Labrenzia sp. VG12: one gene and its partner. The main gene of each other region encodes a partner of the protein of the gene in region 2 in a complex. Links are inferred from orthologs where the notes say so. Each region holds a gene or a part of one and is shown on either strand. Other genes may lie near its edges.

Region 1 (10,314 bases), 2.2 Mb from region 2 along the record:
CCCTATTTTGCCAGGCATCAATGACGCCGCAGCGGGACAGCCCGGATTGCACATGTGGGTGGAGGATTGAATGCAAGCTCATGAGTTCGGATTTGGAACACAGATCCGCAAATCTCCTTTTTTTGAAGCGACGGTTCGCTGGGGTGCCAGGGGCTTTTCAGTGTACAATCATATGTACATTCCACGAGATTTCGGCGACCCGGTACAGAATTTCTGGAACTTGGTGAACGACGCCATTTTGTGCGACGTGGCAGTGGAGCGGCAAGTTGAGATTACTGGGCCGGACGCCGCGAAATTCACGCAGATGCTGACCCCGCGCGACCTGTCGACCATGGCGGTGGGGCAATGTAAATACGTTCTGATCACCAATGCCCATGGCGGCATCCTGAACGACCCGATCCTGCTGCGTCTGGGCGAGAACCATTTCTGGTTGTCGATCGCCGACAGCGACATCCTGCTCTGGGCACAAGGCGTGGCTGTGCATTCCGGTCTGGACGTGACCATCTCGGAGCCGGATGTCTCACCGCTGCAGTTGCAAGGTCCCAAGTCGGGCGACATCATGCTCGCCCTCTTTGGCGACGGGATCATGGACCTGCGCTATTACTGGCTGCGCGAGGTGGAGCTTGACGGTATTCCGCTCATTGTGTCGCGCACAGGCTGGTCCAGCGAACTGGGCTATGAAATCTACCTTCGCGACAGCACCTATGGCGACCAGCTCTGGGAGCGCATCATGGAAGTCGGCGGTCCCCTCGGCCTGAAGCCGGGCCACACTTCTACCATCCGACGTATCGAAGGCGGAATGCTCTCCTATCACGCCGACGCGGACATCAACACCAACCCGTTTGAACTCGGATTGGATCGGTTGGTCAATCTGGACAGCGACGCGGAATTCATCGGCAAATTCGCGCTTCAGCGGGTCCGGGACAATGGTGTGACACGCAAGCAGGTCGGACTGATCATAGACAGCGCGCCGCTGACAGGACCGAACACAGCCTTCTGGACCATCAACCGCGACGGTGTTTGCGTGGGCAAGGTGACTTCGGCCATCTATTCGCCGCGTCTTGAGAAGAACATCGCACTTGCCATGGTTTCGGTCGACTGCGCCGATATCGGCACGCAGCTCGAGATTGTAATGCCTTCCGGCCATGCAGCAGCCACGGTCGCTGAAAGGCCGTTCTTCGATCCGCGCAAAAAGCTCGCGGCAGCCTGACACAGTATCGACCTGACATACGCCGGAGACCCAAAAAATGTCGGATTTGGAGATCGCGCTGCATTGGCATCGAAGTGAGGCAACCTTGCAGACAGGCAAATACTCCAACGCCCACACCGTGCAGTATAATGCAGGTCATGAAGTTCAGGTGGATGCCGCCCCGGACTGGGGCGGTGATCCAGAAAATACCAATCCCGAACAGGCCCTCGCTGCCGCGCTCTCCAGTTGCCACATGATGACGTTTCTCGCGCTGTCAGCCAAGGCGGGCTGGCCTGTCGCCAGCTATCACGACCAGGCGGTCGCCCATCTGGGAAAAAATGCGAGGGGACAGATGTCCGTGACACGGATCGACCTGCATCCGAAGGTGCGCTTCGACACAGGTTTCGAAGTTGACGCAAGCCAGTTGGGAGAAATGCAGGCGCGAGCTCATCGCTACTGTTTCATCGCCAACACTCTCGCCGACAGCGTCGAAATCAACGTTCTATGAGCATCGGCAAAAGGCGCGGAACATAGGATAACGAAAAGGCCGGATCCTGCAATCCGGCCTTTTTTCTTCGGACAACGACTGCTGAATACTCAGCCGGCCATCTCGGCAGGTGTCATCCAGCCTTGAACCGCGCCACCGACATCCTTCAGGATTGCGATGCGGCCGATGCCGGGCACATCAAAGGGAGGACGCATGACTTCCGCGCCATGGGCCTTTGCAAGCTCCAGTCGCTCGTCGATATTGTCGACGGCAATGTAGGACATCCAGTGTTCCGGTATGCCGTCGAAATGGGGCGCATTCATCGGGAAAAAGCCACCGACCGGCTTGTCACCGAGGTTGGCCACGACATAGGTGCCGTCTTCCATCGGCATTTCGGTGAAGGTCCACCCGAGAGTCTTGCCATAGAAATCCTTGGCTTTCTGGGTGTCGCGCGTCATCAGCTCGTTCCAGTAGAAGATACCGTGCTCGGCCATGATCTTCTCCATCCTCCATTTGTGAAATTGCACCCTGAGGCTGTGTTGATCCTACTGCGGACCGACGGACAGACCTGTGACATAACGCAATTTCATCGCGATTTTTGTCAATATCGGGACGCCCTGCCAATTAGCTGCGCTTGCCGGCGCGATAGCCGGGCAAGGTCCATCCCCGCAAAATAGCGCCGCCACGCAGGATCAGTGCGATCGCACCGGCCAGAAGGGCACAGGCGACTTGCGGCAGATCCACTTGCACCAGCAGGACATAACTTCCCGCGCCGGCAAATGCCGCGCTGACATAGATCTCGGATTTGACGATGGAAGACGGTTCACGGGCAATCGTGTCCCTCAGGACGCCGCCGAATGTTGCCGTTGCAACTCCCATCAGGACTGCTACCAGGATTGTGTCACCGACCGACAGGGCCTTGGCAGCCCCCATCACGGAATAAGCGGCGATCCCGACTGCGTCGGCCCAGCGAAGCGGCTTGTTCAAGGACTCGATCCAGTCGGCAAAGAACCAGACAAAAACGCTGACCGCGAGGCAGACCAGCAGATAGGTTTCATTCTGGACCCAGAACACCGGCACGCCAAGAAGCAGATCGCGGAGCGTGCCGCCGCCAATGCCGGTCAGGGTGGCAAAGAACAGAAACGCGATGAAATCGAGCTGCTTGCGCGACGCCATGATGCCGCCCGTGATCGCAAAAACGGCAACGCCGAGATAATCCAGCATCTGCAGCAGCATGGTGCCCCTTTTCACTCGTTGGACCGCAAGACCAGGTTCGGGTCAGCCAGCTTTCCGGTTTGCCGTCACCCCATGACTTGATCTATGAGCCTCGCCACTTCTTCCCCGATGGAAAAAGCGTGTTGTAACTCCCTTTCAGGGCAAGGACTACAGGGACAAGCCCCGCAAAGGCGAAGCTTACCAACGCCGGCCGAAAAAAAACCACTCCCGCGACTGGCGGAAGTGGCTTCTTTCAAAGAAAGACGATGGCGCGATCAGGCGCTCTTGTCGACAGTCTGCCCGGCTTCACCAGCGGCATCCGCCGGTGCCTGGGCAACGTCCTTCGGCCCGCCCTTGGAGACACCGACCATGGCCGGTCGCAGGACGCGCTCGCCGATGACATAGCCGGCCTGCATGACCTGAACCACGGTGTTGTTCGGCACTTCCGTGTTCGGTACCTCGAACATGGCCTGGTGGAAATTCGGGTCGAATTTCTGGCCTTCCGGGTTGAGTTTCTTGACGCCGTTTTTCTCCAGCTGGTTGAGCAGATCGCGTTCGATCATCTCAACACCTTCGATCAGCGAGGCAACGCCGGCATCGGCGTTCTTGCGGTCATCTTCCGGCAGGGCTTCCAACGCGCGGCGCAGATTGTCAGAAACGGTCAGCATGTCGCGCGCAAAACCGGAGACCGCATATTGGCGGGCGTCCTTGATTTCCTTCTCCGTGCGGCGGCGCAGGTTTTCCATCTCGGCCATGGCACGGAGTGCCCGGTCCTTGAGGTCGGCATTTTCCGTCTGCAGCAGTTCGAGTGGATCCATGCCGGTCGCGTCAGCACCGGTTTCACCGGCCGCGGCTTCGGTTTCCGGCGTCACGTCTGCCGGCTGTTCTTCCGGGGATTTGTTCTCGTCACTCATGAATGGTCCGTCTGGCTAAAATCCAATGCGGCTGCTTTATACCAATTGCCGGCCATTTCAAAGAGGATCGGCGGATAAGCTTTCGCATATCCGCCGGCCGCGCTCATATGGCCTGCCGCCGGTGGGCCGCAGGAAGATCATTTCTTAAAGGGCGCTCTTGATCCAGTCGGACAGCTTGCCTTTCGGCGCAGCACCGATCTGTTGCGCCATCGGCTCACCACCCTTGAACAGGATCAGCATCGGGATGGAGCGGACGCCATATTTCATGGCCATGTCCTGGTTTTCGTCGATGTTCAGCTTGGTGATCTTCACCTGGCCGTCCATCTCTTCGGAGATTTCCTCAAGTGCCGGAGCGATCATCTTACAGGGGCCGCACCATTCGGCCCAGAAGTCGACGACGACCGGAGCGTCGGAATTCAGAACTTCCGCCTCAAAGGAGGCATCGGTGACTTGCGTGGTTGCCATAACTAGATCTCGTAGGTCTGGGGGTCACGCCTACACTATGTAAGCGCGTCAGTTGGCACGAACGTAGGAAGCAAGAGGCGCGGCGTCAAGCGGCTGTGCCGTCAGGCCGCAATCCGGCAAAGGTCTCGTCGAGCATTGCCGCCGGGATTTCCATCAGGGAAGGGCCGGAGGTCCACAAAAGACAGGCGGAAATGTCCCGGCCCGGATAAATCTGCTTCAGCATTTCCCTGTAAACACAAAGCTGTGCGCGATATTCGAGAGGAACTTCCGCAACCTCTTCCGGCGGATGAAAATTCGTCTTGTAATCCACAATCACAACCCGGTTATCCTCAACCAGAAGCCGGTCGATCTGCCCGGAGATTTCGACCTCCGTGCCATCGGCAATGCGAATCGTGCCAACGACAGGCACCTCGGCTCGTGCCCGGGCCGCAAACAGCGGCGCGAATTCAGGGTCGTCCAGAATGCGCGCGACCTCTTCCAGCAAGCGCTCGCGACGGGAGATGAATTCCGGGCGCAGCGCCTGATCGAGATAGTTTTCCGCAGCCTGCATCCGCTCGCCCGCCACAAGGTCGGGCAGGAGCTCCAACAGGCGGTGAACCAGCCGTCCCCGCTCCAGCGGCCAGGAGGCCGGGTCCCGTCCCGCCTGAAGCCTGGAGACTGCCGGCACGGGATCAATCCCCTCTTTCTCCTCCATCGCCTCGAAGGCTCTTGAAGGCTGCAGGCGCTTCTTTTTCGGCAGCGGCCGTACCGGTTCCGACAGCCATGCAGGCAGTGGCGGCGCTGTCTCTTCGGACGCTTCAGGGACCCTGGAGACAGTCCCGGAGGCCGGATGTGTGCCCGCCCCGTCCTTCTGCCAGCGCCACCCTGATACAGCGCCGTCCGGACCAAACAGTTCCTGCGCTCCCGGTTTCAGGGACCGCGACACCATGGAATACCAGCAGTTTTCATGGGCACCGCGTTTCGGCTCCCAGCCACAGACAATCAGCCGGTCTTCGGCGCGTGTCAGTGCCACATACAAAAGCCGCCGATATTCCTCTTCCTGGGCCGCCCGCAACGCATCAACGGTCTCGTCGTGCCAGCTTGTGCGATCAGCCTTTGGCGGTAGCCATACAAGCGCCGGCGGCAAAAGATCATTGTTCAGACGCGGATGCGGCAGAAAAGACGGATCATGGATCGCGCTGACCGGCGCAGCACCCGGATCCACCAGAATGACGATCCGCGCCTCAAGCCCCTTGGACCCGTGCACCGTCATGATCCGGACCATGCCCTTGGTGTTGGTCAGCTCACGCTTGATCTCCGTCGGGGCCGCCGCCATCCAGGCAAGGAACCCTTCAAGACCAGGCGTGCCGGCCTGTTCATAGGCCATGGTCAGTGCCAGGAACTCGTCGAGAACGTCATCGACTTCAACCCCGAGCCGGGACCGGAAGGCCTTTCGACCGCCATCGGCCCCCAGCAGGCGGGCATAAAATTCATAGGGCGGCACGAAGTCGGCGCGGGCGCGCCAATCCTCAAGCCTTGCCCGGACCTGTTTCCAGGTCTCGCTGGTCTCGGACCGCTTGACCAGCATCTGCCAGAGCGTGCCCGGCCGGACCTTGTCAGGCGTCTCCCGGGCGATCTGGAAGAGATCCTCGTCTCCCAAGCCGAAGAGCGGGCTTTTCAACACGCAGGCAAGCGACAGATCGTCTTCCGGCAGCAGCAGGAACCGGCCAAGCGCGGCCAGATCCTTGACCGCGATGTGGTCCGTCAACACCAGCCTGTCGCTGCCGGCAGCCGGAATGTCGCGTTCCTTCAGTTCCCGGTTGAGCGCCTCGACAAAGGGACCGCGTTTGCGAACAAGGATCATGACGTCGCCGGGATCAGCCACGCCGTCCCGCATCCAGTCGGCGATTTCCCCGGCAATGCGTCTGGCGACCTTGATCATCGGACTGCCGGAGCCGACATGGTCGATCGGCTGCCGCCAGTCGTCCGGCTCCTCGATTTCCGCTTCCGCTTCCAACGGCCAGATATCGACAATTCCGGGGTCGCGGCGGATCGCCTCGTGCACAGGTGCCTTCACGTCCTGGGAAAGGCCCCTGTGGGCACTTTCTTCGCGGAACACCTCATCGACAGCGCCGAGCACATCGGGCGTCGACCGGAAAGACAGCTGCAGATTGACGGAATGAAATTCCCGTTCCGCTTCACCTGCCCTTTGCGCGAATTCCCGGCGCATGGCGTCGAAATAGGCCGGAACAGCCCCCTGAAACGAGTAGATCGACTGCTTTTCGTCGCCGACCGCAAACAGGGTCCGCACCCGGTCATGTCCACCTTCACCTGAAAAGAACTCTGCGGCCAGCGCCGTTACCACGTCCCATTGGCGCGGGCTGGTGTCCTGGGCCTCATCCACCAGGATATGGTCAAGCCCCTGGTCGAGCTTGTATTGCACCCAGAGGGCCGCATCCGACTTCTGCAGAAGCGATGCGGTCTTGACGACCAGGTCCTCGAAATCCAGATACCCGCGCGCCGTCTTTGCGCGCTCATAGTGCCGGATCACCGCGTCGGCCAGATGCAGGAGCGACGCCGTGCCTTCATAGGTGGCAACCTTGCGGCGCTCGTCCAGCAGCGACAACAGTCGGTCCTGCTCGGCGCCCAGAGCGTCCAGCATCTGCGGGAAATCCGCAACAATCTTCTTGGTGGCGAGCGATTTGCGCGGCTCAAGCTTGGCCGTCAGGAAGATGGATTGCCAGGCCTCGCGGAAAGCCGTCAGGTCCGCCAGGCTTGCGGCTTCGACCAGCGCATCGCCGCGGGCCTGATCGGTTTTTGAACCGGTCCCGAGCGCCTCGGCATATGCGCGGCAGGTATTGAGATCGAGGGGACACTCCGCCTTGAACCGCCGATCGAACTCTGCCAGCCGCAGCGACGGATCCACGTCGAGCAATCCGGCAAGCTCTTCAAGCGCGGGCAAAAGCCCGTCCGCATCATTGGTCCAGCGGCGGAAGGCATCCCGGCTCTGGATAAGTTCATCCAGAGCCTTCTGGGCACCGCCATCGCTCATCAGATCGATCACCGAGGCAAGGGCCCGGCCATAGGTGCTCGCCGGGTCGGTCTCGGCGGCATGAAGCACGGTGGCGCGGGATTCGGCCATCAGTTCTGCGGCGATGCGATCATCCAGCACCGCAAAATGCCCGGCCACGTTGGCCTCCAGCGGGAACTGGTGCAGCAGGGCTTCGCAGAAGCCGTGGATGGTCTGGATCTTCAGTCCACCGGGGGTCTCTAGCGCTCGGGCGAAGAGCCTGCGTGCCATGGCAAGGCGCGCGGCATCCGGTCTCCGCCCCTCGATATCCTGCAGCTCCCGGGACAGCGCTTCATCGTCCCTGGTCACCCAGTCGCCCAGGATGCGGAAAACACGGGTCGCCATTTCGGCAGCAGCGGCCTTGGTAAAGGTCAGCGCGAGGATGCGGGACGGGTCCGTGCCATCCAGCAGAAGCCGCACAACCCGGCGCGACAGGACAAAGGTCTTGCCGGATCCGGCATTGGCACTCACCCAGGCCGAGGCACGCGGGCGCGAGGCAAGATCCTGACGTTCACGGGTCAGTTCCGGGATCTGGAACCCGCTCATGACGGTTCCTCCCCACCAAGGGCCCATTCCTGGGTCCGGGCCAGATGGTCATAGTCGCCGTCCATCTGCCGCTCGCGCATGACACGGGCGCGCGACAGATACCCGGTCTCGGGCTTTGCATAATGGGCGATCAATTGCTCCAGGCGCGCCCAGGCATCTTCGATCAGGCCTTCCAGCGGAACATCCTTGGGGTTTCGCACCGCCTCGATGACCGGTTCCGCGCCGCCCTTCAGCTGCAGGTAGACCAGTTCCGAAACCTCGGCATCCGCCGGCACGTCCTTGAAGCCGAACCGTTTGATCATTGCGGCTTCCAGAGGCAGTTGCGGCGACAGCAGCGCGTCGACCTGTTTTTGCGACGGCACCTGCCCTGTCTTGTAATCGATCACCGAGAGGGAGCCCCCCTGCAGCTGATCGATACGGTCGGCCCGGCCGCGCAGTCGGAAATCAAATCCGGGCAGGGCGAGCGCAACACCGCCGCCGATCTCCAGATGCCGCGTGTCGATGGATGCGGATCTTTTGCCCTCATAGGCCACAAATCCGGCCGCAATCTTCTGGAACCTTGGCCACCAGAGCGCCCGGATCGCCGGAAACGCATCAAGCGGTTCAAACAGCTCTTCGCCTATTCCGATCAGCGCGTCGACTGCGCTGTCGTCGAAGGGGCCCTGCCAGGTCATCAGGAACTGCGCCAGGGCATCATGAATGAGATTGCCCTTGTCAGCCGCCCCCGGCTCGCCGCCGATTGGCTCTACCGGCTGCAGCTCCAGAACGTGGCGTGCGTAGATCGCATAGGGATCGCGGATGAGCCGCTCGATCTCGGTGATGGACAAGGAGGCCGGCCGGGCTGCCAGCGGAGGCAGAGGCGCCGGACGCCGGGCCGGACGCACCGCACCTTCGGACCGGTCAAGCTGGGAGGCCAGTTCCGGGTAGACCGCCCCGCGTGCCTCAAGGTCCCTTGTGAGTTCAGGCCCTGCAAGCGTGGTCAGCCGCTGCAGCCAGCGCGAGGCCACGGTGGGGGCGCCATCACTTCGGGCCGCACGTGACAGCAACACGCGCCTTGTGCCGAACCCTTGTGCAAAATCATGTGCGGCGGCCCCCAGCCGCCGTTCGGGCGGCTCCAGTCCCATGTCCCGTTTCATCGGCCGGTTCAGCCACGGGTCATTGCGGGTGCGCTGCGGCCAGACGCCTTCGTTCAGACCACCCATGATCATGAAGTCGAAGCTCTGCAGCCGCGCTTCCATGGGACCGAGGATCTGTATGCGCGTGTCGCCCGGCAGACGGCGGCGGACGGCGTGGCCAGACATCAGCGCAGGCAGGACGGATGGCCACTCACCAGGCGGAATATCGAGCCCGCTGGAGCCGGCTTCCAGGAGGCCGGTGAAGAATTCCGCGAGGGCCTCGCCCGCTTCACCGGCATAGAGTTCCGCGACCGAGCCGGTTTCATCCCCTGAAATCGCCTCGATCACCTCGATGTGCCGCCGTGCCAGGTCCATCAGATCTAGCGGCTCACTGGAAGATGCCAGGTCTTCCAGGGGTTTCAGCGCTGCTGCCAGCCGCTCGACAAGATCCGCGATCACGTCCCAGTCGGCGTCGTGGACCTTCTTCCAGCGCGGCGTATGCGCCTTGCCCGCTTCCTCGCGGCTCGCCTCGACGGCCAGTTTCAGGCCCGCCGTACCGGCGCGTGCCCGCGGGCCGCGAACGACCCCGCGTTCAAGCGCGCGTGCGGCCGAACGAATGTCCTTGACCGGCAGCCCGAGCCGGGCAAGCGGATGCTTGAGGAGTGAAAGAAGGTCGATCGGCTCGCAGCCATTGAGAGCCAGCTTGGCGGCCAGAAGCGAAAGAATGGCCGGTGCGGTCTGATCCAACGGCCGGCCGGCACTGTCATCAACCTGGACGTTCCAGCGGGCAAGTTCGGCGGCAACCCGCCGCGTCAGCATCCGGTCGGCGGAGACAAGGGCCGCGCTTTCACCCCGCTCAACCGCCTCGCGCAAGGCAATGGCCACACTCAGGGCTTCATCTGCCTCGTTTCGCGCCGTCATGATCGCAACGCTGTCCAGGGCTCGGGAGCGTTCCTCCTCCGACCGTCTTTCCAGAAAGCCGGTCCAACCATCGGAGGTCTCGGCGGGCCGCAAGACCTCGGACACAAGCTCTTCACGCAACAGCATCTCCGGGGCCGGCGCCGGTCCGAGGGTGCCAATGTCCTGTCGTGTGACCGCCAGGCGGTCCAGCAACTGCTTCAGCGAGTATTGCGGATGTGAGGGCAAGGTCTGGGGCGCAGGTGTCGTTCCGGTACTGGAGAGGTTCTTGCCAACCTCACGCTGCCCGAGAACCTGCCAGGAACGATCCTCCATGAAACGGTCCAGCCCGGGCAGCACGATGGCGCCTTCCGGGAGCCGGGCCACCACTTTCAGGAGTTCCGCCGTGGCGGGAACCGACCCCGTGACGCCCGCCA
Region 2 (10,397 bases):
TCTATTTCGAATGCTGAAGAAAATGCTTCGAACATCATTGGTCCTTGTAATGGGCAGGGAAAATTCTTCCATCAGTTCAAAACACCTCGACGAACAGTGCAATCTCAAAGTCTTCGTTTAGGTCCGAGTATATCCTGGTCTGCTTCATCGTTCTGATCGGATTTGCCGGGCCGCCGTTTGCCCGGCACGTGTTTCATCCAGGAACGGGCCTAACAGGACGGGTGATTTGTGGTCCACCCGCCGAGGCGTTTCTGTTGGGCGCCTGTTCGAGAGGCGGCCGCGATCTTCTTCACCGTTTCGTTGCCGAAGGTCACCAGGGCGTTATTTGCCATTGATGAGCGATTCCGGTTTCCTGCGGGGCAAATGGAGTGAGACGCATGAACATCCTGAAGAAACGCAGCTGGAACCTTGCTGAGCGCGATGCCACGCCGGAGGCCGTTTTCCTGAACCGGCGGCAGATCCTGGCAGGTCTTGCCGGCGGCGGTGCGCTTCTCGGCAGCGGGCTTGGTCTCCGGCCGGCTTTTGCGGAAGAAGACCCGAGTGCCGGGCTCTATCCGGTCACGCGCAATGCAGCCTACACGCTGGACCGGGACCTCACCGCCGAAGACGTCGCGTCCAAATACAACAATTTTTATGAGTTCGGCTCACACAAGCAGATCTGGCCGGCGGCCCAGGCCCTCAAGATCCGGCCCTGGACAGTGACGCTGGATGGCATGATCGACAATCCGCAGACCATCGACATCGACGATCTGCTGGCCAGGATGCCGCTGGAAGAGCGTCTTTACCGGCACCGCTGTGTCGAGGCCTGGTCGATGGCCGTGCCCTGGTCAGGCTTTGCACTGGCGGACCTGGTCAAGCTCGCGGGTCCTCAGACGGGTGCAAAATATCTGCGTTTCGAGACGTTCCACGATCCGTCGGTCGCAAGCGGTCAGAAACAGTCCTGGTATCCCTGGCCCTATGTGGAGGGCCTGACCCTGGAAGAGGCCACCAACGAGCTGACCTTCATGGCGACCGGTGTCTATGGCAAGCCACTCGCCAAACAGTTCGGCGCTCCGGTCCGTCTGGTGACGCCCTGGAAATACGGCTTCAAATGCATCAAGTCGGTGGTGAAGATCACCTTCACGGACCAGCGTCCTGTCAGCTTCTGGGAAGAGATCCAGCCGAAGGAATACGGCTTCTGGGCCAATGTGAACCCGTCGGTGCCGCACCGCCGCTGGCCGCAGGCATCGGAACGGATCCTGGGCACGGACGAACGGCGGGACACGCTTCTCTACAATGGCTATGAGGAACAGGTGGCGCATCTCTACAAGGACATGAAGGGCGAGCTTCTGTTCATGTAGGGAAGATTTTGCGCTGCAGCAAAGTATAGGCAAAAAAAGAGCCGGGTCTTTAAGGACCCGGCAGTTTATTTTGATTCACTGAAACCAGTGGAATCACCTTCCAGAGGGGAACAGCTGGTCTGGACATCACTGGGAGGAGGACGTGACGTCCGCGTGACCAACAGTGATGCTTATATGCAGTGCACAAGCCGCATAAACAAGAGGCAGGTGCGCAGACCTGCTATGCATTTTGCGCAGGTCTGTGTTTTCAGGCTTTGGTGGCGGTGGAAAAGATTTGTTTTCCAATATGTTAATCCTGTTCAATTAATCGGCGGCACACGACATTTTTTGCGTATTCCGTCAGAATTTCTTTGCGGAAGCCCGGATCTGGTTTGATTGCCTGGCAAAATTGCACTCAGGTTTTTGCATATTTTTTGACCTGACCCTCTCATGTGTCCCTGCGATTGGCGGCTAGGCCGGGCCCAGCAGCATGAAGGTTTCGGACTTTCCAACGCCGTTCATCATGCGAATTTCCGATATGACACTGTTCATGGCTGGCAGGCTGGAAACTTCGATTTCCGCGATGATGTCCCAGACGCCATTGGTGTTGGAGAGGCTAGCAATGCCGGGAATGCGTTTGATCGTGGCGACCGTGTTCTTCAGGTTGTTGCCGCTCAACTCGATCAGCATGACCGCACGCAGCAGATTCTCGGGCATGTCGTCACTGAGGCGGATGGTGAAGCTCTTGATCGTGCCGTTGGCAATCAGGCGGTCCAGTCGGGTCTGAACCGTGCCGCGCGCAACTTTCAGGATCTCGGCAAGCTTGGGCAGAGAGGCCCTGCTGTTGATGCGCAATTCCGCGATCAGTCTCCGGTCCAGGTCATCCATCATGTCTGTCTTCGCTGTCAGTTTCGTTAATCGAACTGACAGAATACGCAGAATACTAGATAATTTGACAGGTTTTTGCGTATTCCTTGACCCTTGTCCGGGGGATGTTTTGGCAAAGAGGCCAGACAGGGAAGGAACAGGAATGACACCGGACACAGCGGCGCCTGTGGAAGCAAACCACGCTCATGGAGTATGGCAGCCAGCGGAGCGCGTCGAGGAACTCGCCTGCCGGCTGGTGCGCCTTGCCAGCGAAACCGGAACGCCCGGCGAGGCGGCCTTTGCACGGCAGCTTGTGGCGCTTTTGAGCGAGATACCGTATTTCCGCGACAACCCCGACGACATCCGTCTGGTGGAGGGACTGGAGGGCACGCCGGCCCGCAACGTCGTGGCAGTGGTTCGCGGCGCCGGCCGCAAGGCCCTGCTGCTGACAGGGCACTATGACACCGTGTCCGTTGAAAACTATCACGATCTCAAGGATCTCAGCCGGGAGCCTTATGAACTCAGAACGGCTCTGCTCGCGGATCTGGAAAGGCCAAACCTGACGCTGCAGGAGGAGCGTGCGAAGACCGATCTGGCAAGCGGCGACTTCCTGCCGGGCCGCGGCATGCTGGATATGAAAAGCGGCCTTGCAGCCGGTGTTGCCGTACTTGAGCAGTTCGCGGCGCGCAGCGAGCGGACAGGCAATCTGGTGCTTTGCTGCAGTCCGGACGAAGAACGTGACAGCCGGGGCATGCGCGCCTTGCGCGACAGCTTGCCGGAGCTGATGGCTGACATGGGTCTGGATCCTGCCGGGGCCATCAACATGGACGTAACCTCGGACCAGGGCGACGGCAGCGAGGGGCGCGCCGTTTTTGCCGGCACCATCGGCAAGCTGATGCCTTTTGCGCTGGTGGTCGGCAGGAGCTCGCATGCAAGTTACCCCTATGAGGGTGTCAGCGCCCAGATGATCGCAGCCGAGATCGTGCGGCGGATCGAAGCCAATCCCGACCTCAGTGACCGGGGCGGCGACGCAGTGTCACCGCCGCCGATCTGTCTGGAAGCAAGGGACCTGCGCGACGTTTACGAGGTCACCACCCCCGAGCGGACCTGGCTTGCCTTCAACTGGCTCTACCATTCCCAGGACCCGGAGGATCTCTTTGCCAGCTTTGTTGGCCAGGTAAAGGCTGCCGCGCAGGCCAGTCTCGCCAGACTGGCGGACAATGCGCGCCGGTTTTACGCACTGTCGGGCAGCGCCGCCGGACCGGAGCCTGCCGATATGCCCATTCTGAGCTACGCGGATCTCAAGGCAGAAGCGGCACGCCAGCTTGGTGACCGCTTCCAGAATGCCTTGATGGCAAAACAGGCCGCGCTTGAAGGCGTCGATAATCCGATGACCGTCAGCCGCGAGCTGGTGATCTGGCTGGTGGATCGTGCAAGGCTCTCCGGACCGGTGATCGTGACCGGTTTTGCCAGTCTGCACTATCCGTCCACCCGGCTCGACCGGAACCATGCGCACGATACCGCACTTGAGACCGCGATATCGGCCGTCATGGCAACGCGGCAGCATGACCCGTCCCGGCGCTTGATCTGGCGCCCCCATTTTGAAGGCATTTCCGACATGAGCTTCTTTGGCTCCATGGAGGGCCGCTCTTCTGCGCTGGTTGCCAGGAATACGCCACCGGGTTGGCTGATTGATCAGCCAAACCCGAAAAGCCTCAGATGTCCCATGGTGAATATCGGCCCGTGGGGGCGTGAGTTCCATCAACGGTTCGAGCGCGTTTACGCCCCTTACGCCTTTGACGAGCTGCCCCGCATCCTGGCTGAAATCAGCGATCTGTTTCTGGCGGATGGCTGACGGGGTGCGGGCAGGAGATCCTTGCCCTAGTAGACCCAGTTCTGGGCGTTGGCCAGCAGGAACTCGCGGAATGCGGTGACGCGAGCCGTGTTCTTCAATTCGGACGGATAGACAAAATAGGTGTCGAAAGAGGGCACCTTGTCCTCCTGCTCGGTCATCACCGGCGCCAGCTTGGAAGACTGGTCAATGATGTAATCGGGCAGCATGGCGATGCCGACACCGCTCTGAACGGCCCGCTTGATCGCCACGATGTTGTTGGCTTTCAGAACCGAACGGCGCGGGCTTGTGGTGACACGTCCTGCCGTTTCCAGCCAGTTCATCGACCTGAGATAGGCCGGTGCCTGCTCGCCGAAGGTGATGATGCGGTGATTGTCGAGATCGTCGATCGACACCGGTGCGCCGAAGCGCTGCAGATATTCCGGTGACGCATAGACATGGAAATGCACGGTGAACAGCTTGCGCTGGATCAGGTCCGGCTGGGTCGGTTGGCGCAGGCGGATGGCCACATCTGCCTCGCGCATGCCGAGATCAAGCTCGTCATCGTCGAAGATCAGGTGCAGATCGACATCGGGATAAAGGTCGATGAAGTTCTTGATCCGCGAGGTGAGCCAGGTGGAGCCGAGACCGACCGTTGTGGTCACCCGGAGAATGCCGGAGGGTTTTTCCTTGCTGTCCGTCAGGCTTGACTGGACGGCCTCGAGCTTCATCAGGACGTCGCTGGCGGTGCGATAGAGCAATTCGCCCTGTTCCGTGAGCAGCAGGCCACGCGCGTGGCGGTGAAACAGGGGCACGCCCAGATCATGTTCCAGCGCACTGACCTGCCGGCTGACGGCGGACTGGCTCATATGAAGCGTGTCACCGGCATGGGTGAAACTGCCGGCTTGAGCGGCCGCATGAAAGATACGTAGCTTGTCCCAGTCCATGCGACCCCTCCGAAGGGCGTTGCAGGCAGCCTTACTCGGCTGCCTGTTTGGTCGATGCGGCCTCATGTTCGGCCAGAAACTTCTCCGCTTCAAGCGCGGCCATGCAGCCCATGCCGGCGGCGGTTACCGCCTGGCGGTAAATATCGTCAGTGACATCGCCGGCCGCGAAAACGCCCGGGATCGAGGTTTTGGTCGAATCCGGCGCGGTTTCCATATAACCGTTCGGCTTCAGCTTGAGCTGATCCTTGAACAGTTCCACCGACGGCGCGTGGCCGATGGCAATGAAAACACCATCTGTGGAAATTTCCGACAGTTCGCCGGTCTTGGTGTTTTTCAGACGAACGCCGGTCACGGCCTTGGGAATGCCGCCGCCGAGAATCTCGTCGACCTGGCTGTCCCAGACGATGTCGATCTTGGGGTTGTTGAACAGGCGGTCCTGCAGGATCTTTTCCGCGCGCAGGCTGTCACGGCGATGCACCAGCGTCACCTTGGAGGCGAGGTTGGCCAGGTAAAGAGCTTCCTCAACGGCGGTGTTGCCGCCGCCGACCACGACCACTTCCTTGTTGCGGTAGAAAAAGCCGTCACAGGTCGCGCAGGCAGAGACGCCGGCGCCCATGAAATCCTCTTCGGACTGGATGCCGAGCCAGCGTGCCTGGGCGCCGGTCGCGATCACGAGCGTGTCCGCGGTGAACACGGTGCCGCTGTCTGCCTCCAGCCGAAACGGACGCTGGGAAAGGTCCGCCTTGATGATCGTGTCATAGACGATCTTGGTGCCGACATTTTCCGCCTGCTTCTGCATCTGCTCCATCAGCCAGGGGCCCATGACCGGATCGGCAAACCCCGGATAGTTCTCGACATCAGTGGTGATGGTGAGCTGACCGCCCGGCTGGATGCCGGCAACAAGGGTCGGCTCGATCATGGCGCGCGCGGCGTAGATGGCGGCCGTATAACCGGCCGGGCCGGAGCCGATGATCAGAAGTTTGCTGTGTTCCGTGCTCATGACGCACCTTTTCCTGTCTTTGGTCCGGCTCTTCCTGTCCGGTTGCCCGTCTTCAGGGCTCCTGTGAGTCTTGCCGCCGAAAGCTTGCGTATTCCGCGAGAATGCGGTCCGCGATGACCGGGGTGGCATCTATCGGCTCGTAGGTAGTGGTTTTCAGCGGACCTGGAAAGGGGTGAACTGCACCGATCCGTTCCAAAGTCCCCAAAAACCCGGTGATCTTGTCGTGACCGCCAGCAGGATGAAACACGTGCACCGGCTTTCCGGTGGCTGTGGCCTCACCGATCATGTTGGTGGAATCGGCCGTGGCGATGATTGCATCCGCTTTTGCAAGATAGTGTCCGAGCGGATTTGGCCCCTGGCCCGACCAGTAGAGATGGGGTCCTGATCTGGCAAGGCTGGAAAGACCATAGGCTAGATCCGGCGGCGTCCGGCGCGACGCCGTGATCATCAACGACGCTTTTTGGGAATTTGCCAAGTCGCGCAGGCCTGCAAGCAGGCGCTTCTGGTCCTCTTCACGGAAGGTATGATGACGGCTGTCGCCGCCGATCAGGACCGCCACCCGCGGGTGGTTCAGCCGGTCGATGTCGACCAGCGTTTCGGCGCGCAGATCGGCAAGCTTGCTGGCGGAGAACCTGTGAGGAGAGGTCGGCGTGACCAGAACGTTGCGGCCGCGCAATTTGTCGTGTTCCGGCACCCAGATCAGGTCGGCGGCCTCCGGGCCGGTGCGGGGGTCCTTGAGAAAGACGGTAAAGGTATTGCCCCCGAACGCCGCTTGATCCGGCGCAGATACCCAGCTGCGCGCCTGCCGGAGGCAACGACGATATCCGGATAGGGGAGAGCGATTGGGCTTTTTGGGCGTGATTCCCACTCGCGCGGGTCGATCGGGCCGAAGGGAAGCCACCAGGAAAAGGGTGGTTTTGGTGCGACGATCCGGGTTTCATAAGGAACGCCGAGCGTTTCGACTACGCCGATGCATTGCGCCAAGTCACCGGCCTTGCCGTCGGTCAGGACCCATGCGGTCGACGGCGCGATCTCCTCAAACTGTGGCATTTAAGGAGCAGTTCCCCTATCGTAATCTTTCGAAATCGTGCGCATTTTTGTTATAGTCTTGCACAAACGCGCAAAAAATCATAACTCGGCACCTGAAACACACGTTAACGCGGGATTCTCCCATTCCGCAAGACGAGGGGCCGGCTCGGTGGTAATTGCCCACACCCGGGTCCAGTTGGAAGCTTTAAGGAGACAGGTGTGAAAGCGCGGCTCGATGCCATTGACTGGCAGATCCTGAAGGAATTGCAAGCAGACGGACGGATGACCAATGTCGAGTTGGCGCGGCGTGTCGGCATTTCCGCGCCTCCGTGTCTTCGCCGGGTCCGGGCCCTAGAAGAAGCCGGCCTGATTCTCGGATACCGCACGCTGCTGGACGAAAAGCAGCTCGGCTATGACGTGACGGCCTTTGCCATGGTCGGTCTGCATAGCCAGACCGAGGCCGACCTGATCGCCTTTGAACAGACGGTGCAGAACTGGCCGCTTGTGCGGGAAAGCTACATGCTGTCCGGGGAGGTCGATTTTCTTCTGAAATGCGTTTCGCCGGATCTCCAGACCTTCCAGAACTTCATCATCCGCGAACTGACCGCCGCGCCCAATGTCGACAGCGTGCGCACCGCCCTGACGATCCGGCGCACCAAGGATGAACCGGTGGTGCCGATCGACTGAGGCCGAATACCTCGTTTCCGGACAGTCTTCAGGCTTGAGGCGCGTTGTCAGGTCGCTTGCGCGTCGCTGCGACCGGACTGGATGCGTTCCAGCTTCTTGCGCAGCCGCAGGATCGTAGCGACATCGCGCAGAGCCGTTGCGACCAGCGTAAACACCACACTGAGCAGGAAGCAGGTGGTCAAGATAGCGACCGGGAGCGGCTGTTCGTAATGGAAGGTGTTCAGCGCCTGGTCGACCGGTTCCATTCCGGAATAGAGACGGGTGCGGACGGTTTCCTTGTAGACGCCGAGTTCAAGCGAGCCATGCTTGAAATAGCGAAGGCTGTAAACCAGAAGCAACACGGACGCAGCAAGGGCGACCAGAAAGCCGAACATGCGCGCACCGAAGGCAAAGGCGCCCTCGTATCGTTTCGTCACCAGACGCTTGAAGATCTGGCGTTCGCGCTCATCCAGCTTGGCATAGAGAAACCAGCGATAGGCCCACAGGGGCAGTGACGCGACCAGCAGCCACACCGCGATTGCGTGAAAGACCATCAATCACCCTCCGACACGTACCGACTGCTACCTTAGCGGGCGACCGGCACGCGTCAAAGGGGAATATCAGTTGCCCCGGACAAACCGGCGCAGACAAGCGATCAGACGAACTGAACTTCAACGATCTCGTAGGAACGAGCACCGCCCGGTGCGGCGACTTCAACGCTGTCACCCACAGATTTGCCGATCAGGGCACGTGCAATCGGGGAAGAAATCGAGACCTTGTTGTGCTTCACGTCGGATTCGACATCTCCAACGATCATGTATTTCTTCTCTTCTTCCGTGTCTTCATCAATCAGGGACACGGTCGCGCCGAATTTCACGGTGTCGCCGCTGAGTTTGGTCACATCAATGACCTCGGCGCGCGAAAGTTTGTCTTCCAGTTCCGCAATACGGCCTTCGTTGAGGCTCTGGGCTTCCTTCGCCGCATGGTATTCGGCGTTTTCCGACAGGTCGCCATGTGCGCGCGCTTCTGCAATCGCATCGACGATGCGCGGACGCTCAACCGTGGTACGTTCCTTCAGCTCGTCCTGAAGCATTTTGTAACCGGCGGAGGTCATCGGAACTTTTTCCATGGGTCTCAGACCTTCAACTTATTGGGTCCTTATTTTGCTCTTCTTCAAGGACCGCGCTTTAACAAAAACAAACCAAGCCGGGAAAGGCGCGCTTTCCCGGCCGGTCAATGAGTATATTAGCCTTAGCCGAAGTAGGATTGTAAAGGTCTTACTTCAAGGCTCCCCGCTTTGTGGGCGGTAATGCCTTTGGCCGCTGCAACCGAACCTGCAAGGGTCGTGTAATACGGAACCTTGTTCAGGAGGGCTGCCCGGCGCATCGACCGGCTGTCGGAGATGGCCTGCGCGCCTTCGGTGGTGTTGAAGACAAGCTGGACTTCGCCATTCTTGATAGCATCGACGATATGTGGCCGGCCTTCAAGCACCTTGTTGATCTTCCTGACCGCGATGCCCTGGTCCTCCAGGAATTTCTGGGTGCCACCGGTGGCGATGATGGTGAAGCCGGCTTCCTCGAGGCTCTTCACGGCCTCAAGCACACCTGCCTTGTCCTGGTCCCGCATGGAAACGAAGACGGTGCCTTCGCCCGGAACGCCGGTGCCGCAGCCGATCTGCGACTTGGCGAATGCCTTGCCGAAGGCGGTGTCCAGACCCATGACCTCGCCGGTGGAACGCATTTCCGGACCGAGAATGGTGTCGACGCCCGGAAAACGGGCGAAGGGGAACACGGCTTCCTTGACCGCAATGTGGTCGTATTTGCGATCGCTAAGGCCGAAGGAGGCCAGGCTCTCGCCGGCCATGACGCGGCTGGCGATCTTGGCGACCGGAGCCCCGATGGTCTTGGCGACGAACGGCACGGTTCGGGAGGCACGCGGGTTCACTTCCAGAACGAAGATCTCGCCGTCCTTGATCGCGTATTGAACGTTCATCAGGCCGCCGACTTCCAGCGCCAGGGCCAGCGCCCTGGTCTGCCGCTTCAGCTCGTTCAGCATGTCTTCGCCGAGCGAGAAAGGTGGCAGCGAACAGGCACTGTCGCCGGAGTGGATGCCGGCTTCCTCGATATGCTCCATGATGCCGCAGACAAAGACGTCCTTGCCGTCGCAGAGCGCATCGACATCGACCTCGATGGCGCCGTCCAGGTAACGGTCGAACAACAGCGGATTGGTGCCCAGCACCGTGTTGATCTGGCCGGTCTTGTCGTTCGGATACTTGGCGCGCACTTCCGCCGGTACCAGCTCGGGCAGGGTACCGAGCAGGTAGGAGTTGAGCGCTTCCTCGTCGCGGATGATCTGCATGGCACGGCCACCCAGCACGTAGGACGGACGTACGACGAGCGGCAGGCCGAGCTGGCCTGCAATCAGGCGGCCCTGTTCGACGGAATAGGCAATGCCGTTTTCCGGCTGCTTCAGGTCCAGTTTGATCAGAAGCTTCTGGAACCGGTCACGGTCTTCTGCAAGGTCGATCATGTCCGGCGATGTGCCGAGGATTGGCACATCGGCCTTGACCAGCGCCTGGGCCAGCTTCAGGGGCGTCTGGCCGCCGAACTGGACGATAACGCCGTGTAGAGTTCCGTTTTCCTGCTCCTTGCGGATGATCTCCAGAACGTCCTCGGCCGTCAGCGGTTCGAAATAGAGCCGGTCGGAAGTGTCATAGTCGGTGGAGACGGTTTCCGGGT

The links.
Region 1: the proteins of trxB (region 2) and trxA are in contact, whole or in part, in a crystal structure (PDB 1F6M), measured with the Escherichia coli proteins. The link is inferred for Labrenzia sp. VG12 from one-to-one orthologs.

Annotation. Positions count from the first base shown.
Region 1 is NZ_CP022529.1:4,780,402-4,790,715, reverse strand. Bases 2,611-5,305 are described here. They hold trxA (thioredoxin), read right to left. Parts: upstream 4,271-5,305; coding sequence 3,950-4,270; downstream 2,611-3,949. Other genes in these bases: addA (double-strand break repair helicase AddA), read right to left, coding at 4,356-5,305; grpE (nucleotide exchange factor GrpE), read right to left, coding at 3,167-3,805; CHH27_RS22165 (trimeric intracellular cation channel family protein), read right to left, coding at 2,611-2,912. In the rest of the region: CHH27_RS22180 (glycine cleavage T C-terminal barrel domain-containing protein), read left to right, coding at 161-1,210; CHH27_RS22175 (OsmC family protein), read left to right, coding at 1,248-1,697; CHH27_RS22170 (VOC family protein), read right to left, coding at 1,787-2,170; more of CHH27_RS22165, read right to left, coding at 2,301-2,610; more of addA, read right to left, coding at 5,306-7,865; double-strand break repair protein AddB, read right to left, coding at 7,862-10,314. UniProt on the Escherichia coli protein: Participates in various redox reactions through the reversible oxidation of its active center dithiol to a disulfide and catalyzes dithiol-disulfide exchange reactions.
Region 2 is NZ_CP022529.1:2,627,833-2,638,229, reverse strand. The notes cover bases 3,981-6,758. They hold trxB (thioredoxin-disulfide reductase), read right to left. Parts: upstream 5,965-6,758; coding sequence 4,996-5,964; downstream 3,981-4,995. Other genes in these bases: CHH27_RS12325 (LysR family transcriptional regulator), read right to left, coding at 4,068-4,964; CHH27_RS12330 (M20/M25/M40 family metallo-hydrolase), read left to right, coding at 3,981-4,041. Also shown: CHH27_RS12345 (hypothetical protein), read right to left, coding at 1-38; protein-methionine-sulfoxide reductase catalytic subunit MsrP, read left to right, coding at 378-1,340; CHH27_RS12335 (Lrp/AsnC family transcriptional regulator), read right to left, coding at 1,791-2,210; more of CHH27_RS12330, read left to right, coding at 2,350-3,980; CHH27_RS12310 (Lrp/AsnC family transcriptional regulator), read left to right, coding at 7,213-7,680; CHH27_RS12305 (hypothetical protein), read right to left, coding at 7,728-8,213; transcription elongation factor GreA, read right to left, coding at 8,315-8,788; carB (carbamoyl-phosphate synthase large subunit), read right to left, coding at 8,911-10,397.